3 regions of the Azospira sp. I09 genome follow, and region 3 is predicted to be linked to each of the others. Evidence: predicted binding sites of a transcription regulator. Region 3 holds the regulator's gene; each other region holds the start of a gene.
What was found. Region 3 encodes FNR, which switches genes on or off when oxygen is low (the NO sensors DNR and NnrR bind a similar motif). Its sites were predicted from a motif close to TTGANCTAGNTCAA; they were not measured.
Positions count from the first base shown of each region.

Region 1: a site for FNR is predicted at 3,302-3,315, ahead of AZSP09_RS00110 (hemerythrin domain-containing protein). Genes of this name have one in related genera too.
Region 2: a site for FNR is predicted at 3,742-3,755, ahead of paaK (phenylacetate--CoA ligase PaaK). Genes of this name have one in related genera too.

Region 1 covers NZ_AP021844.1:19,936-24,993, reverse strand. Annotated here, with positions in the region: gene ntrB (nitrate ABC transporter permease) at 1-234, opposite strand, end outside; gene AZSP09_RS00120 (CmpA/NrtA family ABC transporter substrate-binding protein) at 383-1,660, opposite strand; gene AZSP09_RS00115 (Yip1 family protein) at 2,181-2,780, shown strand; gene AZSP09_RS00110 (hemerythrin domain-containing protein) at 2,826-3,221, opposite strand; gene AZSP09_RS00105 (ANTAR domain-containing response regulator) at 3,344-3,919, opposite strand; gene AZSP09_RS00100 (sirohydrochlorin chelatase) at 3,944-4,312, opposite strand; gene nirD (nitrite reductase small subunit NirD) at 4,524-4,832, opposite strand; gene nirB (nitrite reductase large subunit NirB) at 4,906-5,058, opposite strand, start outside.
Region 2 covers NZ_AP021844.1:3,344,322-3,349,379, forward strand. Annotated here, with positions in the region: gene paaK (phenylacetate--CoA ligase PaaK) at 1-736, opposite strand, end outside; gene AZSP09_RS15765 (MATE family efflux transporter) at 890-2,254, shown strand; gene paaK (phenylacetate--CoA ligase PaaK) at 2,353-3,669, opposite strand; gene AZSP09_RS15775 (DUF2889 domain-containing protein) at 3,903-4,454, shown strand; gene sucC (ADP-forming succinate--CoA ligase subunit beta) at 4,506-5,058, shown strand, end outside.
Region 3 covers NZ_AP021844.1:3,553,075-3,558,132, reverse strand. Annotated here, with positions in the region: gene AZSP09_RS16685 (sulfite exporter TauE/SafE family protein) at 1-509, opposite strand, end outside; gene hemN (oxygen-independent coproporphyrinogen III oxidase) at 639-2,036, opposite strand; gene fnr (fumarate/nitrate reduction transcriptional regulator Fnr) at 2,188-2,934, shown strand; gene AZSP09_RS16670 (hemerythrin domain-containing protein) at 3,030-3,608, opposite strand; gene AZSP09_RS16665 (SirB2 family protein) at 3,619-4,005, opposite strand; gene AZSP09_RS16660 (NnrS family protein) at 4,025-5,058, opposite strand, start outside.

The sequences.
Region 1 (5,058 bases), 240 kb from region 3:
GGTCTTGGCCGGGCCGGGCAGCTGGGGGCTGGTCATGGAGACCAGGTACCAGAGGCCGACGAAGACGGCCAGGCCGATCAGGGGCGGCAGCACCACCTTGAGCACACCCACCAGGGCCTCGTTGCTGCGCCGGCCGGCGGCAGCCCGGCCCGGCTCCTGCGCCGATGGCGACACCGGGGCCGCCGTCACGGAGGCGGCCGGGCCGCTCCCCACACTGCTGTCATTCATGGCCATGGCGGCTGCTCCCTGGTCTGTTGCATCGTTCGTCGGGCTGGCCGCCAGCGCGGTGTTGCCCTGAATCAAAGTCATCGTCGTCATGATCATTCCCCCATGCACGGATGGAGGCGGCCCCCGGCCCCGCCGGGACGGCCGCCGGTTGCTTTTAGGCGCGCACCTTGAAACTGGCGGCGTATTTCTTCGGGTCCTTGCCGTCCCACACCACGCCGTCGATCAGCTTGGAGGAACGCAGGTCGCTCTTGGGCACGGCCACCCCGGCCTTCTCCGCCGCCTGACGGTACAGGCCCACCTGGTTGATGGCCTTGGCCACGCCCAGGTAGTCCGGATCGTCCTTGAGCAGGCCCCAGCGGCGGTGCTGGGTGAGGAACCACATGCCGTCGGAGAGGTAGGGGAAATTCACCTGGCCGTCGTTGAAGAACTTCATGTGGTTCTTGTCGTCCCAGGTCTTGCCGATGCCGTTGCTGTAGCGGCCCAGCATGCGGTCCAGGATCACGTCCACATCCGTATTGACGTAGGCCTTGGCGGCAATGGTCTCGGCCGTCTCCCGGCGGTTGGCCAGGGAGGCGTCGATCCAGCGGGACGCCTCCAGGATGGCGGCGGTGACGGCCACGGCGGTCTTCGGGTGCTTGGCCGCCCAGTCGGCGGTGGTGCCCAGCACCTTTTCCGGATGGTCGGTCCAGATGTCCTGGGTGGTGGCGGCGGTGAAGCCCACCTTGTCGATGATGGCCCGGGCGTTCCAGGGCTCGCCGACACAGTAGCCGTCCATATTGCCCACCCGCATATTGGCCACCATCTGGGGGGGCGGCACGGTGATGGTCTTGACGTCCTTCATGGGGTTGATGTCGTGGGCCGCCAGCCAGTAGTAGAGCCACATGGCGTGGGTGCCCGTGGGGAAGGTCTGGGCGAAGGTGAATTCCCGCTTCTCGCTGCTGATCAGTTTCTTTAGGGCGGCGCCGTCGGTGACGCCCTTGTCCTTCAGCTGGCTGGAGAGGGTGATGCCCTGGCCGTTGTTGTTGAGGGTCATGAGGCTGGCCATGTCCTTCTTCGGCCCGCCGATGCCCAGGTGCACGCCGTAGATGAGGCCGTACAGCACGTGGGCCGCATCCAGTTCCCCATTCACCAGCTTGTCGCGCACGGCGGCCCAGGAGGCCTCCTTGGTGGGCACGATCTTGATGCCGTACTTCTTGTCGAAGCCCTTGGCCGCGGCCATGACCACGGAGGCGCAGTCAGTCAGGGGAATGAAGCCGATCTTCACCTCGGTCTTTTCCGGTGCGTCGGAACCGGCGGCAAAGGCGGCGGCACGCAGACCGGGAGTCAGGCCCATGAGCGCTGCTCCCAGGCCCAGGAGGCCGGCGGATTTGACGAACTCGCGGCGTTCCGCCGCCACGGCATCGGGTGCCTCGAATTGCTTTTGCTTGGACATTCCATGCTCCTTGACCTCAGAAAAAAGAAAAGGCGTCACACCCGCGTGAGAGGAGAGAGAACACGCGGATGGACGCCTTTGTCCGTTTGCCGGTCAGGGCTTCACTGCTCTGTCCGGCGTTGCTCGAACCGCCATTGGTCCGACTTACGAGCTAGTTCAGCAACCACCGTGCCAGGCAACGAAAATATCAAAAATACAGTTTTAATTCATAAAGATAGATAGATCTTCACCGCCCCGAAAAAATCCATTCGCGGCACCGGAGCGCACTGCTGCGGTGCGCCATGGCGTGACCGCCGCACAAGAAGGGGGAACCCGGGCCGGCGGTTGCAGCGACAGCGGCGGAAGGACAGCGGAATGGGGAGCGGCGGCGGGAGAGGAAAGGGGAACGGCGAAAGCGCCGCCCCCATCTATGACCAAACGCCTAAAGACACTGGCATCCGATGTTCTTATGATTATCGGGTTGTTGATGGCATGCAACACAAAACAATGCTCCCGCACGTATCGGGAGCGGGAGGGAAACATGGATATCCAGCAACAGCCCATGGAAGCCCCGCGTTTACTGTCGGGCTGGATGATGGGCAGTGCAGGCACGCAGGAAAACCACGACATCCTTTGGGACGACGTGGAGCATCTGCCCTCCGCCGCCGTCAGTTTTCTCCTCATCGCCCTGCCCCTCTCCCTGCTGCTGCCGGTGATGGCCAACTTCGCCGGCAACGCCTACGGCAACCGCATCATCGCCGGCTTCATTGCCCCCAGCTGGGAACGCCTGCTGCTCATCCTGGCCTGGGAACTGCTGATGGTGCCCCTGCTGGCGGGCGTCGCCCACCTGGCCGGGCGCTTCTTCCAGGTGCCGGTGAACCGGCGCCAGGCCTTCCTGGTGGTGACCCTCAGCACCATTCCCCTATGGCTGGCCTCCCTGGCCCTGGCCGTGCCCAGCCTGATTTTCATCCTCATCACCGGCATGGTCGCCCTGGCCCTTTCCAGCTACGCCATGTACCGCTGCATCCGCCGCCTGCTGGCGGTGGAGGACGACTGCCTGGCCACCCTCTTCTGCGGCGTCATCATGGTCTGCGCCCTGCCGGCGTGGACCGTCATCCTGGCCCTGGTCCTGATCCACTAGACCAGGGCTCCATCGCCCCCGCCGGGGCCACGCCCCGGCACAACCTCAGCCGACGGTGAAGGCCGGATATTCCTGGGCCTTCTCGAACAACTCCCGTTCCTCGAAACGCACGTGGTCGCTCAGGGCTGTAGCGAAGGCTTCCAGGGCGCCCCGGTCGCCCCGGCCGATGCGCTCGGCCAGGCCCCGCAGCTGGGCGTGCTCGGCCAGGGTACGGGCCACCAGCTGGTGCTCGCCGGCGGCTTCCAGCCAGGGCAGCAATTCCTCTTCCTCGCGCTGGAAGTGGGGTTCCAGCTCGGTGGCGAAGAGGCTCGACATCTGGCCCGCCAGGGCGTTCATGGCCTCCTGGTCGGCCGCCAGCACGGCCTTGCGGCAATCCAGGGACAGCTTGAGGGCGGTGTGGTGTTCGCGGGACAACTGCAACAGGGCGGGATGGCGTTTCATGGCGGACTCCCGGAAAGGGTGATGGGAGACAGTATGGCGCCGGACGGGGAACCAGGGCCAGGATGCAAATCAAACCCGGCATCACCCGGGTCAAAGCCAGGGGTGGGCCGGCAGCCCGGCCTTCAGAGCAGGACCTTGGCCATCTCGATGACGTCCCGGGAGACCCGGGAGATGCTCTGGCCCCGGTCCATGGCCAGGCGGCGCAGGGCGTGGTAGGCCTCTTCCTCTTCCATCTTGCGGGTCTTCATGAGCAGGCCCTTGGCCCGTTCGATGATCTTGCGGTCGGACAGCTTCTGCGTGGTTTCCGCCAGCTCCCGACGCAGGGCCAGGGTTTCCTCGAAGCGGGCCCGGGCCACCTCGACGATGGGCTTGATGCGGGCCGGGTCCAGGCCGTCCACCACGTAGGAGGAGACGCCGGCCTTCATGGCCTCCCGGATCAGGCCCGAATCGTCGTCGTTGGCGAAAATGATCACCGGCCGGGGCATGTCCCGGTTCATGGCGGAAAGGTGTTCCAAAGTATCCCGGCTGGGGCTGTCGGTTTCGATGAGGATGACGTCGGGCTTCAGTTCCTCCACCCTTCCCGCCAGGTCCAGGGACGAGGCCAGCACGGCCGCCACCTGGTGGCCGGCCTTGACCAGGCCGGCGCAGATGTCGGCGGCCCGGCTCTGGGATTCATCGATGACGAGAACGCGCAGCATGGGTCGGAGGATTCCTGAAAAGGCCTAGTCGAGGGCCAGGATGTGCTCGGCCATGGCGTCGATCACGCCCGGAGCTTCGCCGATGGCGCCGGCGATGTGGATGCTGAGCTGGGGATGCTGGCGTGCCGCGGCTTCCACCTGTAAGGGCAAATCCCGCTTCAGGTGGCCGCTCTGGGCCATGAACATGGGCGCCAGGCGGATGCTGGTGACGCCCTCGTCGGCCAGCTGGGCGACGCACTGTTCCAGGGTCGGTTCCATGAATTCGAGGAAGGCCAGGGCGACGCGGCGCTGGGGCTCCCGCGCCTGGATGGCGCGCTGCACGCGCTGCATGGGCTCGGCCCACTGGGGGTCCCGGGCGCCGTGGCCGAAAAGGATGAGGGCAGTTTGGGTCATGTCTGGATTATGGGTGAAGGCAAGGGGCGAGGGAATTGATCGATATCGCCTTTTGCCGCAGCCGGCAAAGGCCGCGACGCCCCCTGCTTCGGCCGCCGGAACGGCCATTGGTTCCATGCCATTGCCAGGAGGCAGCAGGGACGGACTTCTCCACCATGGCATGGCCGTCAGGCCCGTCCCTTCTGCCTCTCCGGGCATGGCCGTTTCCCCGTCAGGCCTGGAGCCAGACCCGGCCGTCTTCCACCTTCACCTGGAAGCGGGCGGTACAGCCCTGGTCCGGCGCCACCGCCTCGCCGCTGGCCAGCTCGATGTTCCAGCTGTGCAGGGGGCAGGTCACCCGCTGGCCGTGCACGATGCCCTGGGAGAGGGGCCCGCCCTTGTGGGGGCACTTGTCGTGGAGGGCGAAGACGGCATCGCCGTCGGTGCGGAACACGGCAATATCGCCGCCCGGGTGCTGCACCACCCGGGAACCCAGCAGGGGGATGTCTTCCAGGGCGCAGAGGTTTTTCCATTGGCTCATTTTTCGTTCCTTAAAACCGTTTTTGCCACAGAGGGCACAGAGAACACCGAGAGAATCGTGCCGGCCTGCCGGCTCAGAAGGCCAGGGGCTCGAATTCGCGGCGGGCCGGGGCTTCCTGGTGCTCGGCCCAGGGATCGGCGGCGTCCTTCAGGGAATCGAGCAGACGGGCGTGCAGGGCCTTGCGGTTGTCCTCGTCCTCCACCACCAGGCGCTTGACGTGGTCCAG
Region 2 (5,058 bases), 210 kb from region 3:
GGCCCATGACTTCGGAAAGACCGTAGATGTCCACCGCGTCGACACCCAGCAGGTTTTCGATCTCCTGGCGCATGCCGTCGGTCCACGGCTCGGCGCCGTGGATGCCGATGCGCAGGGAGGTGCCCCGGGGATCCATGCCCTGGCGCTTGAACTCGTCGGCGATGTTGAGCATGTAGGAGGGCGTGCACATGATGATGCGCGGCGCGAAGTCGGCGATCAGCTGCACCTGCTTTTCCGTCTGCCCGCCGGACATGGGGATGACCGTGCAACCCAGGGCCTCGGCCCCGTAGTGGGCGCCCAGGCCGCCGGTGAACAGGCCGTAGCCGTAGGCGACGTGGATGATGTCGCCGCGGCGGCCGCCGGCGGCGTAGATGGAGCGGGCCATGAGGTGGGCCCAGGTGTCGATGTCCTTCTGGGTGTAGCCGACCACGGTGGGCTTGCCGGTGGTGCCGCTGGAGGCGTGCACCCGCACCACCTCTTCCCGGGGCGTGGCGAACATCTTGAAGGGGTAGTTGTCCCGCAGGTCCTGCTTGGTGGTGAAGGGGAACTTGCGCAGGTCGTCCAGGCTGTGGAAGTCGTCCGGATGCACGCCCTGGGCGTCGAACTTGGCCCGGTAGTGGGGCACGTTGTCGTAGGCGTGCTTCAGGGTCCAGCGCAGACGTTCCACCTGCAGTGCGGTGATCTCGTCGCGGCTGGCATTTTCGATGGCGTCGAGGCCGATCTTTGCTGCCGTCATTTTTATATAGTCCTTGTCATGGCCCCCTCCTCCCTAACGGCTGGGGCAAGTCACGCATTTTCCGGGATTTTTCCCCCCCGCTCAATGCATTTGCCACGAAGGAGGTGGGGCGCCCCGTCGGCGGCCCGCCTTCCCTTATATACTGCGGGAGCCATGACCGCTTCCGTTCCTGCTTTCGCCGCTCCCCGCCTGGGGGAGGAAATCCGCCACATTGCCCGGCACGCCTGGCCGATCCTGGTGGCCCAGCTGGCCTCCATGGGCCTGATGCTGATCGACACGGCCCTGCTCGGCCACTACGGCGCCGCCGACCTGGCGGCGGTGGCCATCGGCGGCGGCATCTACATTGCCGTCATCATGGCCTGCGCCGGCGTGCTGCAGGCGGTGGCGCCGGTGGTGGCCCACCTGCACGGCGCCGGGCGCCACGGGGAAATCGCCGCCGCCCTGCAGCAGGCTTTCTGGGTGGCCCTGGTGCTGGCTGTGCCGGCCTGCCTGCTGATGCGCTTCCCCGATCCGCTGCTGGCCATGGCCACCATGGAGCCGGCGGTGGAGGCCAAGACCCGGGCCTACCTCGACCTGCTGGCCTGGGGCCTGCCCCTGGTGCTGCTGTACCGCACCCTGTTCGCCTTCGCCAATGCCCTCGGCCATTCCCGGCCCTTCATGCTGATCAGCCTGGCGACCACCGCCCTGCACCTACCCCTCTCCTGGTGCCTGATCCAGGGGCGCTGGGGTGGCCCGCCCCTGGGGGTGGAGGGCACCGGCTGGTCCACCCTGATCATCGTCGGGGTCGGTTTTTTCTGCGGTTTCGCTTATCTGCGGCGCTCGGCCGCCCTGGCGCCCCTGGCCCTGCTGGGGCGCTGGCACCGGCCCCAGTGGGCGCGCTTGCGGGAGCTGCTGCGCCTGGGCCTGCCCATGGGCTTTTCCAACCTGGTGGAAATCAGCGCCTTCACCCTGATCGCCCTCTTCATCGCCCGGGAAGGAGCAACCGTGGTGGCGGGGCACCGCATCGTCGCCAACCTGGCGGCCCTGCTCTACATGCTGCCCCTGGCGGTGGCCATCGCCACCCTGGCCCGGGTCGGGCGGGCGGCCGGGGCCCGGGATTCGGCCGGCATGGAGCGGGCGGTCGGTGCCGGCATGGTCCTGGCCACCGGTCTGTCGCTGCTGTTTGGGGGCTTGCTGTGGTGGGGTGCCGGGCCCCTGGTGGGAGCCGCCACGGGGGATGGCCGGGTGGCCGCGGTAGCCGTCGGCCTGGTGGGTTATCTGGCGGCCTACCAGCTGTTCGACGCGATCCAGACGGTGGCGGGTTTTTCCCTGCGGGGCTGCAAGATCACCTTCCTGCCCATGCTGATCCATACCCTCTGCTTCTGGGGTGTCGGCCTGGGGGGCGGCTGGTGGCTGGCCTACGGCAGCCCGGCCATGGGCGTGGCCGGCTACTGGGCCGCATCCGCCGCCAGCCTGGTGCTGGCGGCGGTGCTGCTGGGCGGCCTGCTGTGGCGGGTGCTGGCGGCAACCCGGGAATAGGGCGCTTCGCCGCTCCTGCCTGAAAAGGCGCGTCCCGTCTCGTTGTCAGGCAAGGCACGGCTGGCAGCGGCGTCCTGCCTGCCTTCCAGGTGATGCCGCTATTGCGGCCGCTTGTCCACCACCCGCCGGGCCTTGCCGCCGACGGCCCGTTCGATGCTGCCCACCGCCTCCACCCGCACCCGGGTGGAAATGCCGATGTAGGACTTGATGTGATGCTGCAGCTCCCGCGCCGCCTGCTCGGAGACGTGGGTGCCCGCATTGGCGAACTCGGGTTTCAGTTCCACCCGGATGTCCAGCTTGTCCAAATGGCCTTCACGCCACACCTCCAGCTGGTAATGGGGCGACAGCTCGGCCTGCTTGAGCACGAATTCCTCGATCTGGCTGGGGAAGACGTTGACGCCGCGGATGATCAGCATGTCGTCGGAACGGCCGGTGATCTTGCCGATGCGGCGGAAGCTGCGGGCCGTGGGCGGCAGCAGGGTGGTCAGGTCCCGGGTGCGGTAGCGCACCACCGGCATGCCCTCCTTGGTCAGGGAGGTGAACACCAGTTCGCCGTGGGCGCCGTCGGGCAGGACTTCGCCGGTGTTGGGGTCGATGATCTCCGGGTAGAAGTGGTCTTCCCAGATGGTGGGGCCGTCCCGGGATTCGATGCATTCGCTGGCGACGCCGGGGCCCATCACTTCCGACAGGCCGTAGAGGTCCATGGCGGCGATGCCGAAGCGGCGCTCGATCTCCGCCCGCATGCTTTCGCCCCAGGGCTCGGCGCCGAAGAGTCCGATGCGCAGGCTGGAGCCGGCCAGGTCGAAGCCCTGGTGCTCGCATTCGTCGGCCAGGTTGAGGGCGTAGGAGGGCGTCACCACCAGCACCGTGGGCTTGAAGTCGGCGATGAGCTGCACCTGGCGCTCGGTCTGGCCGCCGGAAACGGGCACCGCCGTGGCGCCCAGGCGCTCGACGCCGTAATGGACGCCGAGGCCGCCGGTGAACAGGCCGTAGCCGTGGGCTACATGGACGATGTCCTCCGGTCCGGCGCCGGCGGCGCGCAGGGCCCGGGCCATGATGTCGGCCCAGCGGTCGATGTCGCCGGCGGTGTAGCCGACCACGGTGGGCTTGCCGGTGGTGCCGCTGGAGGCGTGCACCCGCACGATGTCCCGCATGGGCACGGCGAAAAGGCCGTAGGGGTAGTTGTCCCGCAGGTCCTGTTTGCCGGTGAAGGGGAACCTGGCCAGGTCCGCCAGGGTCTTCAGGTCGTCCGGATGGACCCCATGGGTGTCGAACTTGGCCCGGGTATGGGGCACCTTCTCGTAGGCGTGGCGCAGGGTCTGTTGCAGGCGCTTGAGCTGCAGGGCGGCGATTTCGTCCCGGCTGGCGCGGGCGATGCGTTCCCCTTCCAGGGCGGCGGCGGACTCCCGGTGCATGGTTTTCTCCCCGACTTTTTGTCGTTGTAATAATGCTGTCCGGGATTCTGGGGGCGGCGGGGCGGGGGGCGCTTAATCTGGATCAAATGGAGGCGCTGCGGGCCCGGGATTTGTATCCATAATTATGAATGCAAAACAGCGGGGCGCCTTTTTTCTTGTGTTAATATTGGCGGACTAACAATAAGATAGCGCTCCGCTGCTGTAATCCGTTGCATAAAGAATCCGGCCTCCCCATGCCACTTTCCCCTGCCCCTGTTGCCCGCCAGCGCCTGCACGTCCGCAGCATCCAGTTGTATGGCTTCAAGCGCGAGGATGGTCTGTGGGACGTGGAGGCGCGTCTGACCGACGTCAAGGATCATGATTACCCCCTTTCCTCCGGGCTGCGGCCAGCAGGAGAACCGGTGCACGATATGTGGGTACGGGTCACCATCGATCGGGAATTCAACATTCTCGCGGCGGAGACCCGGACGGACGGCATGCCCTATGTGGGACAATGCGACCGTATCAACGCGGATTACAACAGGCTGGTAGGCTTGAATCTGTTTCACGGCTTCCGCAGGGCGGTCAAGGAGCGTTTTGGCGATGTCAAAGGCTGCTCCCATCTGACCGAGCTGGTCATGGTGCTGCCGACGGCGGCGATCCAGACCTTTGCCAGTGAAATGAAAGACAACGAGGACCATGGTCACAAGCCTTATCAGCTTGACCGCTGCCATGCCCTCGAATCCACTTCGGAAGCGGTCCAGCGCTATTACCCGCGCTGGTACCGTGACCAGAAAATGGGGTAGGGGAGACACTCCTGCCTTTTGCTCGCAACTTCAACCAAGCAAGGAAAGCGCATGAAAATTCATGAATATCAGGGTAAGGAGATCCTGAGAAAGTTCGGCGTGACGACGCCGCGCGGCAAGCCTGCCTTCTCCGTCGACGAAGCTGTCAAGGTCGCCGAGGAACTGGGCGGCAAGGTGTGGGTCGTGAAGGCCCAGATTCACGCTGGTGGCCGCGGCAAGGGCGGTGGCGTGAAGGTTGCCAAGTCCCTGGATGAAGTGCGCCAATACGCCACCCAGATTCTGGGCATGCAACTGGTGACCCACCAGACCGGCCCGGAAGGCCAGAAGGTCCGCCGCCTGCTGATTGAAGAAGGCGCCGACATCAAGAAGGAATACTACCTGGCTGTCCTGACCGACCGCGCTACCCAGAAGGTCGCCGTCATGGCCTCCTCCGAAGGCGGCATGGACATCGAGGAAGTGGCCCATGCCACCCCCGAGAAGATCCTCAAGGAATTCGTTGATCCCCTGGTCGGCATCACCGACCAGCAGACCCTGAACCTGGCCCAGGGCATCGGCGTTCCCGCCGACTCCGTGGCCAAGGCCCAGGCCGAGATCAAGAAGCTGT
Region 3 (5,058 bases):
GCGCCGCCCCGGGCGGCGCTGCCGCTCACCAGGGCGGTGGTCAGCACACTGTATACCAGACCGCAGGGCAGCCAGCCCCACAGCAAGCCCAGGGGAAAGGCCTGGGTCGGGCTGCGGGCGGGCAGAAAACGTTTGGAAAAGGGCTGCAGACGGCGCCACAGGCCCTGGCCTGCCCGCTCGGTCCACGCCAGGGCCTGGGTGGCACCGAGCAGATAGAGGCCCAGGGCCACCAGCATCAGGTTGGCCAGCACGTAGAGCACCAGGCGCAGGGACCATTGCTCTCCCAGGTGGGCGCCGGCCGCGCCGACGGCCCCCGCCAGGAGGCCGGCCAGGCCGTAGCTGGCGATACGCCCCAGGTTGTAGGCCAGATGCAGGGACCAGCGGCTGCCTCCGGCCTGCCCCAGGGACAGGGCGCCGACGATGCCGCCGCACATGCCGATGCAGTGGGTGCCGCCGAGAAAGCCGACGAGGAGGACGGAAAGCAGGGTGGGCAGGAAAGAGTCAGCCACGTGGGAGCGCCGTGCGGAAAGTGAAAAAGGCCATGGCCAAAATTATACCGGGCACTGGGGTTTCCCCCAGCGCCCGGCTTTTCCCCCCTGAGGCTTGCCTCAAGTTAAACGCGGTATCCCGTGGCCCGGTCAGATGACCTTGCTGTAACGGGTGCGCTGCCGATCGGCGCGCAGGTATTTGTCGAACACCATGGAGATGGCCCGCACCAGGAGACGTCCCGGGGGCAGCACGGTGATCCATTTGTCGTCCACCTTCACCAGACCGCCCCGCTCCAGTTCCTTCAGGTCCTCCAGCTCGGCGGCGAAGTACTTCTTGAAGTCGATCAGGTGGGCGATTTCGATGGACTCGGTGGAGATTTCGAAATGGCACATCAGGGCCTGGATGATGGAACGACGCAGCAGGTCGTCGGCGGTCAGCTCGATGCCCCGCAGCACCGGCAGCACGCCGGCGTCCAGGCGGTCATAGTACTCGTCCAGGGTGCGGTAGTTCTGGCTGTAGGTGGGCCCCACCTTGGCGATGGAGGAAATGCCGAAGGACAGCATGTCGCAGTCCGCATGGGTGGAGTAGCCCTGGAAATTGCGGTGCAGCCGGCCCTGGCGCTGGGCCACGGCCAGCTCGTCGTCCGGCTTGGCGAAGTGGTCCATGCCGATGAAGACGTAGCCGGCATCGGTCAGTTTCTTGATGGCCAGGGAGAGCAGCTGCAGACGCGTGTCGGCGTTGGGCAGATCGCTCTCGTTGATGCGCCGCTGGGGCTTGAAGAGGCCCGGCAGGTGGGCATAGTTGTAGATGGAGAGACGCTCCGGGTCCATGGCCAGGACCCGCTCCAGGGTGCGGTTGAAGCCCATCACCGTCTGGTGGGGCAGGCCGTAGATGAGGTCCACGCTGATGGACTTGAAGCCGCTCTTGCGCGCCTGGTCCATCACCGTGAAGGTTTCTTCCTCGGTCTGGATGCGATTGATGGCCTGCTGCACCCGCTCGTCGAAATCCTGGACGCCCAGGCTCATGCGGTTGAAGCCCAGCTCGCCGAGCAGGGCCACGGTGGGCCGGTCCACCTTGCGCGGATCCACTTCGATGGAAATCTCGGCCCCATCCACCAGCTTGAAATGGCGGTGGGTGAGGTCCATCAGCTGGTGCATTTCCTCATGGGAGAGGAAGGTGGGCGTGCCGCCGCCCCAGTGCAACTGGGAGACTTCCCGATCCCCATCCAGCAGGTACTCGGCCTGCAGGGCCATCTCCTTGCCCAGGTACTTGATGTACTTGGCGCTGCGGCCGTGATCCTTGGTGATGATCTTGTTACAGGCGCAGTAGTAGCAGATGGTGTTACAGAAGGGGATGTGGAAGTATAATGACAGCGGTCGGCTGATACCGCCGATGTTGCGTTTGCCCAACCACAGCTTCAGGGCCTCGGCATCGAAGGCTTCGACAAAACGGTCAGCCGTCGGATAGGACGTGTAGCGCGGTCCATTGACGTCGAAGCGGCGGATGATCTGGGGATCGAAAACCAGGTTGTTGGCGGTAAATGTCATTGAAAAACAGTCGTTGCAGAACCACACATTAGGTGCGGCTTATTATCGTGGTGCAGGAACTGGGGCACGTTGTCCTGGATCAAAGGCTTCCAAAGGGCCTTCCGGCGCAGGTTACCACCATCCGAACGCCCTTGGCCCAGCGAGGAACAGCATGCCGTTGAAGAAGACCAGCGCCCAAGAAATTACCCTGTCGGTCATCAAGACCGCCTGCTCGAACTGTAACCTGCAAGAACTGTGTCTTCCCTACGGTCTCAACGAGACCGAGATGTCCAAGCTGGACGAACTGGTCAGCACCCGCCGCAAGATCAAGCGCGGCGACCACCTGTACCGGGCCGGGGAGGCCTTCGAATCCATCTACGCCATCCGCGCCGGTTTCTTCAAGACCGACGTGCTGCTGGAAGACGGCCGCGACCAGGTCACCGGCTTCCAGATGGCCGGCGAGCTGCTGGGCCTGGACGGCATCAGCACCGAACACCATTCCTGTAACGCGGTGGCCCTGGAAGACAGCGAAGTCTGCATCATCCCCTTCCCCCGCCTGGAAGGCCTGTCCCGGGAGATCGTGGCCCTGCAGCACCACTTCCACAAGGTGATGAGCCGGGAGATCGTGCGCGACCACGGGGTCATGATGCTGCTCGGCACCATGCGGGCGGAAGAACGGCTGGCCGCCTTCCTCCTCAATCTCTCCCAGCGCTTCACCGCCCGGGGCTATTCCCACGCCGAGTTCTACCTGCGCATGACCCGGGAAGAAATCGGCAGCTACCTGGGCCTCAAGCTGGAAACCGTTTCCCGCGCCTTCTCCCGCTTCCAGGAAGAAGGTCTGATCGCCGTGCAGCAGAAGCACATCCGCATCCTGGACATCCCGGGCCTGAAAAAGCTGATGACCCACCAGTCGGCCTGATCCCGGGCAAGCATCAAACAAAAAAGCGGCTCCGCGGAGCCGCTTTTTTATTGCCCGGATTATTGCCCGGGCTTAGTCCAGGCGTGCCGGCAGTCCTACTGTTCCCCTTCCGGAAACACCGCCCCCCGCCGCGCCGCCATGCTGCGGCCGACGGCGGCCGCCTGCTCGGGGGACAGCAGGCGCCGCCCCAGGGACAGCAGCTCCCGGGTTTCCAGATCGATGTGTCCCAGATAAAGCTCGGCCAACCCTTCCACCATGGCCGCCGGCAGGGCCTCGCTGCATTCCCCCGGCTGGGCCGCGACGATGGCCTGCAGGCGGGCCAGCACCTCGTCCCGGGCCCGGTCCATGCGCCGGTGGTCGGCCAGGATGCGTTCGATGAGGGCCTCCACCTGGGCCGCCACCGCCGCTTCCCGGGCCACCGCCTGGCTCGCCCGCAGGGCAGGAAAGAGGTCATCCTCCTCGTCCGCATGGTGATGGGGAGCGGCCACTGAGAAATAGCGCAGCACGCCCTGGGCCGCCTCCCGGGCGGCCTGGTCGGCGCCGTGCCGGGGCAGGTGCTGCACCAGGCGACGCAGGGTCTCGATCTGGGCCTGGATGCGACCGTGGCAGGCATCCAGCATTTCCAGGGGTTCGTCGAAACTGGGGGCGGCGGCGCCCAACAGGCTGTGGCTCATGCAATTCCTTTCACAGACCGGCGAAGAAGCCGGCGGGATGACGCGTCAGGGCAACGGAAACGATATAGGCGAAACACGACAGGGCCATGACGAAAAAGATGCCCCGCACCGCCTTGCTGCGCCCCCGCTTGAGGGCCACGCTGCCGCAGCCGATGTAGGCCAGCAGGGCCAGCACCTTGGCCGTCAGCCAGCCCTGGACGACGGGATACTGGCCGGAGAGAAAGGCCAGGGCCAGGGCGCTGCCGAGCAGCAGGGTGTCCACCACATGGGGCGCCACCCGCGGCAGGCGCCCCTGCAGGCGGGGCGACTCCTGCAGCATCCAAAATCCGCGCAGGAGGAATCCAAGGCCGGAGAGGACGACGCAGGTGATGTGCAGATGCTTGAGGGCCAGGTACATGGGATGGCTCCGCGATCCGTCAGCCGGGCTGGCCGTCGGGCCGGGGCCGCAGGTACATGGTGCCGTGGCGCCGCACCCACAGGGCGAACACCAGGAGCCAGGCCAGGCTGGCCAGCCACTGCAGGTTGAAGGGGCCGGACAGGGGCAGAAACTCGCCGGCGATGCGCAGCAGGGGCACGCTCTGGAACAGCCAAAACAGGGGCCAGGTGGTCTGATCCCCGGCGTTGATGGGCCGGCCCGAATGCCCCAGGGTGACCCGGGTGACCATGCCCAGCAGCATGGAAACGAAATAGCCGATGCTGATGGCGTGCAGGGGCGCCAGGCCGCCGAAGCTGCCGCCCAGCGCCAGGGCCAGCCCCTGGCAGGCATAGAGCACCAGCCCCAGGCCCAGCCAGACGGTGGCGCCATGGATCATGGCCAGCATGGGCACCGCCAGGCTGCGCCGAAGCTGCCACTTCCAGGAGAAATGGATGACCACGGCGGCGGCAACGGCGTCCGGCAGCCACAGGGCACCGTGCCAGCCGGCCAGGGCCAGCAGGGCGTGGCCGAGGAAGCAGGCCAGCACCAGCCACAGCAGGGGCATGGGCCGGTAGATGGTGTAGTTCTTCAGCACCGCTGCAGTGAAGAAGGGCAGCATGCGATGGCTGACGATGAAGAACACCGGCAGCAGGCAGCCCCACAGCCCCAGCTCGATGCCGGCCCGCACCCCATCGCCGGCCATGGCCGCCAGGCCCCAGGCATAGGCCCAGAGGGCGACCAGGCCCAGACCCAGGGCGGCCAGCAGCGCGTAGGCGTGGGAACGGTCCGGGGCGAAGCCCCGGGGTTGGGGCCAGGTCACGGCCCGGGCCAGGGCGACCAAGCCCCACAGCCAGCCGAGGGACGCCACCACCAGGCCGGACACGGCTAGGGGCGCCGCCAGCAGGCCGCCCCAGAAGAGCAGCCAGCCGCCGGCCAGCAGAGCGAAGGCCGGCAGGTACTGGCCCCGCGTCAGGGCCGGGGCGCTCACCCACTTGGGCAGGGCCGTCATGAGAAAGCCAAAGATGAAGGGGGGGA